Regions from separate parts of the Paenibacillus sp. FJAT-27812 genome, predicted to be linked through region 2. Evidence: riboswitches for the same ligand, from Rfam matches in the RefSeq annotation. Region 2 holds a riboswitch; the other holds the start of a gene.
The links. Region 2 has a riboswitch for ZMP and ZTP ahead of ADU23_RS29285 (DJ-1/PfpI family protein). Riboswitches for the same ligand answer to the same signal wherever they lie in the genome.
Positions count from the first base shown of each region.

Region 1: linked by a shared signal. The riboswitch ahead of rpiB (ribose 5-phosphate isomerase B) and the one ahead of ADU23_RS29285 (DJ-1/PfpI family protein) in region 2 are both predicted to bind ZMP and ZTP.

Region 1 covers NZ_LIGH01000001.1:2,488,396-2,492,607, reverse strand. Annotated here, with positions in the region: gene glyA (serine hydroxymethyltransferase) at 1-385, opposite strand, end outside; gene ADU23_RS10745 (TIGR01440 family protein) at 465-1,070, opposite strand; gene rpiB (ribose 5-phosphate isomerase B) at 1,087-1,545, opposite strand; ZMP/ZTP riboswitch at 1,644-1,724, opposite strand; gene ADU23_RS10735 (low molecular weight protein arginine phosphatase) at 1,796-2,374, opposite strand; gene ADU23_RS10730 (manganese efflux pump MntP) at 2,416-2,976, opposite strand; gene ADU23_RS10725 (L-threonylcarbamoyladenylate synthase) at 3,113-4,174, opposite strand.
Region 2 covers NZ_LIGH01000001.1:6,783,348-6,787,559, reverse strand. Annotated here, with positions in the region: gene ADU23_RS29300 (DUF1273 domain-containing protein) at 1-476, shown strand, start outside; gene ADU23_RS29295 (DUF2087 domain-containing protein) at 607-1,212, shown strand; gene ADU23_RS29290 (aminoglycoside phosphotransferase family protein) at 1,311-2,204, shown strand; ZMP/ZTP riboswitch at 2,284-2,363, shown strand; gene ADU23_RS29285 (DJ-1/PfpI family protein) at 2,421-2,999, shown strand; gene ADU23_RS29280 (GNAT family N-acetyltransferase) at 3,021-3,494, shown strand; gene ADU23_RS29275 (MFS transporter) at 3,622-4,212, shown strand, end outside.

The sequences.
Region 1 (4,212 bases), 4.3 Mb from region 2:
CCGGGCTGCCGTGCGTCAAGTGACCGCCATGCGCCAGGTTCATACCAAGAACCGTGTCGCCAGGCTGCAAAGCCGCTAGGTAAACAGCCATGTTCGCTTGTGCGCCGGAGTGTGGCTGTACGTTCGCATGCTCAGCGCCAAACAGTTCTTTTGCACGGTTGCGAGCGATGTCCTCAACGATGTCAACATGCTCACAGCCGCCGTAGAAACGCTTGCTCGGGTAACCTTCTGCATATTTGTTAGTCAGGACGCTTCCCATTGCTTCGAGCACCGCTTCGCTAACGATGTTCTCGGATGCGATAAGCTCGATATTGTCGCGTTGACGGCCAAGCTCTAGGCCTAGCGCTTTTAGAACCTCAGGATCTTGCTTGCGTAAATTTTCCATTTCAGTATTCCTCCTCAAGTTAGATAGCCTGTATTTTAAAATGGTTAAAAATCAACTCATTATGGCTCAAAAATGTAACCTAATCGCATGTTCCAGCAGCTTGATCAGCCGTTATATTCGTCTCCAGCTCATATACCGCACGGGAACCGCCTATAAGCTTCGGCCTTGTAACGGCCATCGTCACATGCGCCTCGCCAATGCGGCGAATCGTCGGACGAACCGGTACGGCCACTCTCTTCAAATGCATGCCGATGAACGTATCTCCGATATCGACGCCCGCGTGCGCTTGCACAGCTTCTACTAAACAAGGTGACTCGAGCTGACGATAGGCGTATGCCGCCATCGACCCGCCTGCTTTTGGCACAGGTACCGCACCTACAATGTCTAATCCATAACGCTCAGCGGCAGCTTGCTCGATAACGAGCGCGCGATTCAGATGCTCGCAGCATTGATACGCCGGAATGAAACCAATATCCCTGCGGACAGCTTCCACGCCTGCATAGATCTGCTCAGCCGTCTCCGTTGTCCCTGCTGTACCGATGCGATGCCCAAGCACTTCACTTGTACTTACACCAATGACAAGCAACTGACTCATACCGATTCCGCCAGCGGACACCAGCTCTCGAACAATCGTCTCTACTTGCTCTGCAATGACTCCTGGCTGTAATTGGATGTTTTCACTCATTGCGATGGCCCCCTAATTAGGACTGGCTAATATATTGCTCTTCAATTTGCTTGACTTTATTAACCCGGCCAACATGGCGCTCGCCGTTTGAGAACGGCGTTTCAAGCCAGATCCGAACAATCTCCAGCGCAATCCCAGGGCCGATAACTCGCTCCCCAAGCGCCAATACATTCGTATCGTTATGCTCGCGAGTGGCTTTCGCCGAGAACATATCATTTACTAGCGCGCAGCGGATGCCCCGCACTTTGTTGGCAGCAATCGACATGCCGATTCCTGTCCCGCAAATCAAGATACCGCGCTCTGCTTTGCCGCTCGTAACAAGGTCGCATACAGGCAATGCATAGTCCGGATAATCAACCGATTGGTCGCAGCTGCAGCCAACATCTTCAATTTCATGACCGAGCGATTGAAGAAAAGGAACGACCTCATCCTTCAAACGATAACCTGCATGATCGGCACCAATAGCAATTTTCAACGCAAAAGACCTCCTTCGAAATGATACATCACAGTGCTAGTATACCTATTTTTGCAAAAAAAGACGAAAAAAGAGCAAGACATGCTGAATAGCATGCTGCTCTTTGCCCAGGCGACCGGCCGTATATTCCGATGCTCCACCGTGGTTACCCACTTCCGTCGCCAGTTACATCGGAAACCGTATATTGTCCTTTTATAATAGCCGAACCTTCGTGAAAAATCAATCTATATCGCATTGGGCAATTGCGGAATTACCTCTTCGAAAGCTTGTCCAGCAGCTTCACGAGCGCGTCCTCAATTTCATTCGCGCTGGTGCTGTAAACCGACAACGAGCCGCCGAATGGATCAACGATGTCGAAGCTTGGTATACGGCGCTCCAGCTCAAGCAGCCGGCTTCTCTCAGCGGAGGTCAACTGCTGCCCCAGCGCCTGCTTCATATGAAGTTCTGAATATAGACGCTCCAGCTCTTCGATATCAGCCAGTACGCGCGCGTCCTGATTGGCGTATTCTTTGAGCGTATAGGTTTTGTCGATCGCCTCCGGATGCCATTGCAAAAGCCCGCGCTTATGGTTTGCCGTCATCGTCAAAATTATATCCGCCCAGCCGACCGCTTCGCTCGTCAGCGCAAGCGACGTGCTTTTGTGATCGATGTCGCGTTGTCTAAGCGTCTCTACCGCATGTGCCGAAACCGGAAGCCCATCAATCGTAGATATGCCCGCAGAACGTACAGCAACCGTAATGTTTCTCAGAGCAGCCATCCGGCGAAGCATAGCCTCCGCCATCGGCGAGCGGCATGTATTGCCGGTACAAACAAATAAAATACGCTTCACACTGCCAACTCCTTTTCTACCCGAATCTAAGTGTCTGTCCATCAAAAAATAAACAAGATGCCAAAGACGAGCAAAATGGCCCCGCCTATGGCTTCGCCATATTCACCAAGATTGTTGCTTACTTTGCGCCCAAGCATTAAGCCCAGCACCGACATCAGCCCGCCAAAAAAACCAATCAGCAGAATGGTCGTCCACAAATTAGCTGCAAACATGCCAAGCGTGATGCCAACGGAGAAGGAATCAATGCTGACGCTTAGCGAAAGCACCAGCAAGCCCCATAGGGACCGATGGTCAAAGGACTGCACCGCGTCTCCGCGCAGCGAGCTATAAACCATATGACCGCCTAGCAGAACTAGCAAAATACCGGCTGCAGTCGTTGCCACATCTCCAAGCAAGCCGCCTACATACTGCCCGGTATATATGCCCGCAAGCGGCATTATAACATGAAACAGAGCAATCACAATGCCGAGCTTTAAAATATCCAGCAGCCGAATACCTTTCAGCCCAATGCCAAGTCCAAGTGAAAACGCGTCTAAACCGAGCGCCAACGCTATAATGAGCAGCGTCAACAGCTGTCCGGCATGCAAATGTGCTTCGACCACAGTCAATCTCCCCCATGTCCGCCTGTATTCTTTACCAAACATATGCGGGCATGAGGACAAACATACTATTTGCTGTGCCAAGCTAAATTTTCAATGACTGGAAATAACGTGAAACCCAAGCTTTTCTTGTAGCTGCCTATACGAAAATAATTCGGTTACCCGCCGCCTTAGCCAGCCGGTTCATCAAGGCTGCGCCAATGCCATGAATGCTGCAGCACTCCGCCCATATGCGCTGCGCGCCTGCGCCGTCAAACTCACGCAAGGCTGCGTATAGCAGATGCGCTGCTGCATCAAGCTCTAACTCGCTTCCCAATGAAAGCACAGTATCCGACTCATAGCGGCCAAGACGTTCTTCAAAGGCGAGCACGCCCGTAATCTCGCCGCGCGCTCGCGCAGCTGTCACTTGCGCCTGAATGTACGCGACGACAGCTTCAGAATCGCCTTGTACAAGCTCCAGCTCCCCTTGCGGCGCATAATGCGTATATTTCATGCCGGGGGAACGAGGCGCCGTCTCTGGCTCCTCTGTTATGCCGCTGTCGATTTCAGCAGCCGGCGCCGCCTGCTGCAGCGCTTCAAGCGTTATGCCTCCTGGACGCAATATCCGAATGTCCTTGTCGCCGACCAGCTCTATCACCGTCGATTCCAAGCCAACGCCCGTCGGCCCGTCGTCAACTACACCATCGATACGTCCATCTAGATCCTCCAGCACATGCTCGGCAAGCGTCGGGCTTGGCCTGCCGGATCGATTGGCGCTTGGCGCGGCAACCGGGCAGCCCGCCTGCACAAGCAGAGCAAGCGCCGTAGGGTGGTCCGGCATCCGGATGCCCACGGTTGATAAGCCAGCCGTCACTAGCGGGGAAAGCACGCCCGGACGGACAGGCAGCACAATCGTAAGCGGCCCCGGCCAAAAATGGTCCATAAGATCCGCAGCCAGCTGCGGATATGGCAGCACCAGCTCATTCAATTGCTCGCGCTGAGCGATATGAACGATAAGGGGATTGTCCGAAGGACGCCCCTTTGCGGTAAATATTCGCTCTACGGCTGCTGTGTTTCGCGCATCCGCGCCAAGTCCATACACCGTCTCCGTCGGAAAAGCAATTACGCCGCCGTCTTTCAGCTGACATGCGGCCTGTGCGAGCTCTTCGCGCAGCCGATTGTCATCAGCCTTTTTTACACGCCATATATTAGTTGTCGTCATCTTTATCCTTCAATCCTTGCCGCTAAAATTAAATTGTC
Region 2 (4,212 bases):
AAAAAGCATTGACAGGCAAGCTGTTTCCGCTCATCGAGGATGGGCTTGAATGGGTCATCACACCCGGACAATACGGCGTTGACCTCTGGGCATGCGAGGTCGTCATCGCGCTTAAGGAAATTTATCCGCATCTGAGACTCTCGATTATTGCGGCGTATGCAAATCCGGAAGAAAAGTGGAAGGACGATAAAAAGGAATTTTACCAGCAGGTGCTGAAAGGGGTCGATTATTACGCTTCCGTCAGCAATCAGCCGTATAACGGGATATGGCAGTTTAATGCGCGGGACGAGCTGCTCTTCCGCAAGACGGACGGCATTCTGCTCGTTTACGACGAGGATGCGGGCGAGGGCAGCCCAAAGTTTATTAAGGAAAAGGCGCTCAAGAAGCAGCAGGCGGAAGGCTATGAATATATCAGCATCAGCTCGGAAGATATTCAAAGCATCGCGGATGATGACAATTTGTATTCCGAACATTAATGGTTGAAACGGTAGGAGATACATGCGTTCCCAGTGATTTGACAAATCACGGGAACTGCATTATCATCTGATTAGATAGTTATCTAATTAGACGAATGTTAAATATACTATAAAGAGAGGATTTAAAACGATGCAGCTGGATAAAGTTGTCGCGTACCATAAGGCGCTGGCAGATGCGACGAGAATCAAACTATTGATAATGCTCGCTGAGGGCGAGCTGAATGGCCAGGAGCTGGCTGAGAAGCTAGGCGTAACGCCTGCTACGGTCACGCATCATGCGACTAAGCTTCGCGAAGCGAGCTTAATTAATGAGCGAAGAGAAAAAAATACGATTTATTTTTCGTTGAACCATTATTTTATTAAGAGCAACGCGAGTGCCGCGGAGCAGCTCATTTACCGAAACGCGGGAACAGAGAGGGGATTGGAGAGCATGGAGGAGAGCAGCAAGCGATTGCAGGACTCGGTTATCCGAAATTTTTTTACGGCAGAAGGAAAGCTAAAGCATATTCCGGCTCAGCATAAGAAGAAGCTTATCGCGCTGCAGCATATCGTGTCGCAGCTGACAAGGGGACAGAAGTATACGGAGAAGGAGATAAATGTTTTTATTAAAGGCTTCCATGATGATTTTGCTACGATTCGACGGGAATTTATTATGCATCAATACATGTTTAGAGAAAACGACATTTATGAACTGAATCCGCAGGAAATGTGGGCGAAATGGGAGACGTTAACTTAGAGGCGGCGGAAAAAATGATTATACCTATTTTGGGCCTGTAAAGCCCGCAGCTTCCCGGCTAAGATAAACGTATACCATACATTAAGGGAGCTGTTTTATTGTCTGATAGAAGTGAACTTGTTTCACAGTTGCTGTTGACTGCCGAGAAGCTTGGATTAACGGATATTGATCCTGTTATTTTAAGCAAAGGCGGAAATTTGATTATTCATTTGACTCCTCATGAGGTTATTGTCCGGGCAGCTGTTGTTCTATCCGAACAAAATGCAGGGCATGCACATGACATTTTAGAGCGGGAGGTGCGGGTAGCCTTTCATTTGCATAATTATGGCGTGCCCGTGGTGAAGCCCATGCCAGACGCGGGGCCTCACCGCGCCGCGGGCGTGTGGGCGACATTTTGGCGTTACGCGCCGCCTGTGCAGCTCGAGCCCCTTTCACCAAGCGAGGCCGTTGCGCTCGTTAACAAGCTTTCTTTAGCGATGCGCGACTTCGCTGGCCCCATGCCCGTGCTCGGCGTCTGGGAACGGGCTTGTCAGGCGGCTGCAAGGCTAAGCGAACACCCGGATGACCGTATCCAGTCTTTATTGCGGGTTTTTCTGGAGATAGACATTCAAATTCGATCGATTAAACGAGAAGCTTTGATGCCTGCCCATGGAGATGCCCATGCCGGCAATGTGCTTCCAAGCCCGGAAGGCTGGCTTTGGATCGATTTTGAGGATGTATCCTACATGCCTGCTTACTGGGATTTGGCATCGTATATATGCAACCTTGCTTTGTTTGGCGGCTCCGAGGAGCCAACCTATGTTTACTTGATGAGCCAAGCCGAGATGATAAAGGATCCTTCAGCTTTTGCGCTTGCGCTGACGGCGAGGACGTTGCTTGCTACCTTATCCAATCTCGATTTAGCGCTTGTCGGTGACGGGGATTTGCCATTCGCGATCAGGCAGCTGGAGCTTGCGGAAGCTTTTATCAGCAGGATTAACGAGAGGGTTTAACGCTTCCTATTGAATCGAACCTGTATATAGTAAAAAAGCATTGCTATATGTTCTTTTTCCTCATACAATAAAGTAAATATCTGGTATGTGCGACTGGCGTAAACGTGGATAACCACGAGGAAGCACTTATTTATATCGCCGTACGCCTGGGCAAAGTATTTGATCTTTGATCAAGTACTTTTTTTATTTTTATGATGAAAGGTCAGGTGTTTACGCATGAAGATGGCATTCATTCTGTTTGACAGCATGACGACGCTGGATTTTACCGGTTTTTATGAAGCGGTAACGTGGATGGGAATTTTGAAAGCAAAGGAAACGATGTCATGGGACTTTTGTTCGAACAAAAAGGAGATAACGGATGATCGGGGGCTTACGATGAAGATCGACCGGGTTCTGCCTGACCTGTCAGCCTATGATTTAGTATTTATACCGGGCGGGTTATCGACAAGGCAGCTCAGATATGATCCCGATTTTATGTCATGGATTCAAACTGCGCGAGATGTGCCGTACAAGGTATCCGTGTGCACTGGGGCATTGATTTTGGGTGCTGCTGGTTATTTGCACGGCAAAAAAGCGACAACCAATCCATCTGCCTACGACCTGCTTGCCCCTTATTGCGAAGAGGTGATTAAGGAGCGTTATGCGAGAGACGGGAATGTTTTTACAGGCGGAGGGGTATCGGCTTCCATTGATTTAGGTTTATTTGTCGTAGAATCCCTTACGAATGAAGCGGTGGCGCGGCAAATTCAATTGAAGATGGATTATCCTTACTATACTGCTGGTTTGCGAAAATAGAGGTGCGGGAGGATGGTTTAGATGCAGATTCGTTTGTTGGAAAAAAGCGATCAATCGCAAGTTGAGTACATAATGGCGGGGCACCCGCTGCAATTTCCTCCTTTTATTATGGAGAAGTATCCTGAGCGCTGGCAAGCTTTTTTGGCTATCCAAAATGACAAGCAATGCCGTTACTATGTCTATTTAGCGGAGTCAGGCGAGGTAGCGGGCCATGCCGGATATTTGTTGAACGAAGAATTGGCGCTATATGAAATCGAGGGGGTAGCGGTGTCGCCCAAAAACCAGCGGCAAGGGATCGGGAAAGCCTTGATCGATAATATTTGCAAACAGATAAGAAAGTTGGGAAGGACGCAAGTGATTCTCTACACGTTAGGCCATGCGGGCAATGAAGATACGTTGTCCTTCTATCGCGGCATTGGCTTTGAAATGATGAACTGGGAGAACGATTATTTTCAAAAGGATTACCACCGGGTCACTTTCGTCAAAGGCTTATAAAACTGATTTTCATCTAACGAAGGAGGCATGCTGGCAATGAAAGGAGGTTGTCAGGCATTGCTGCCAAGTATACAATGTGTAAGGGGAAAAATAAGGACAATAATTGTTCAAGGAGAGTGCAACAGGTTTGTCATCAAGTGCTATCGCTACAACTTCACTTTCATTTCGTTTTCGTTTAATTACTTTGCTGCTGGTCGTCGTAGTTGCGGGCATGAGCCAAGGGCTGCTGCTTCCGCTGCTGTCCATAATGCTGGAGGACTCCGGCGTTTCGGCGGATATGAACGGCATTAACTCAGCGGCTATGTATATCGGAATTTTCTGTACCATGTTTTTCGTAGAGAAGCCGGTCTTGCGTTTTGGTTACAAAAAAGTGATCGTAGCAGGTATTTCGCTAGTTACGCTTGCGAGCCTGCTCTTCCCATTTACCGAGTCGCTTGCCCTATGGTTCGCCTTGCGGCTCCTCGTCGGCGTGGGCGATAGCTCGCTCCATTATGCTACCCAGCTTTGGATTGTAAGCTCAAGCCCTGCCGATCGGCGCGGGAGATACATCTCGTTGTATGGAATGGCATACGGACTTGGCTTTAGTCTAGGGCCGCTCGGCATCAATCTTCTTCCGCTTGGCAGGGCGGTACCGTTTATTGTTTCTAGCCTGTTTTTTGTCACGGTGCTGCTGCTAGTGCTGCGTATGAAAAGCGAGATGCCAGAGCGAGCCCCAAGA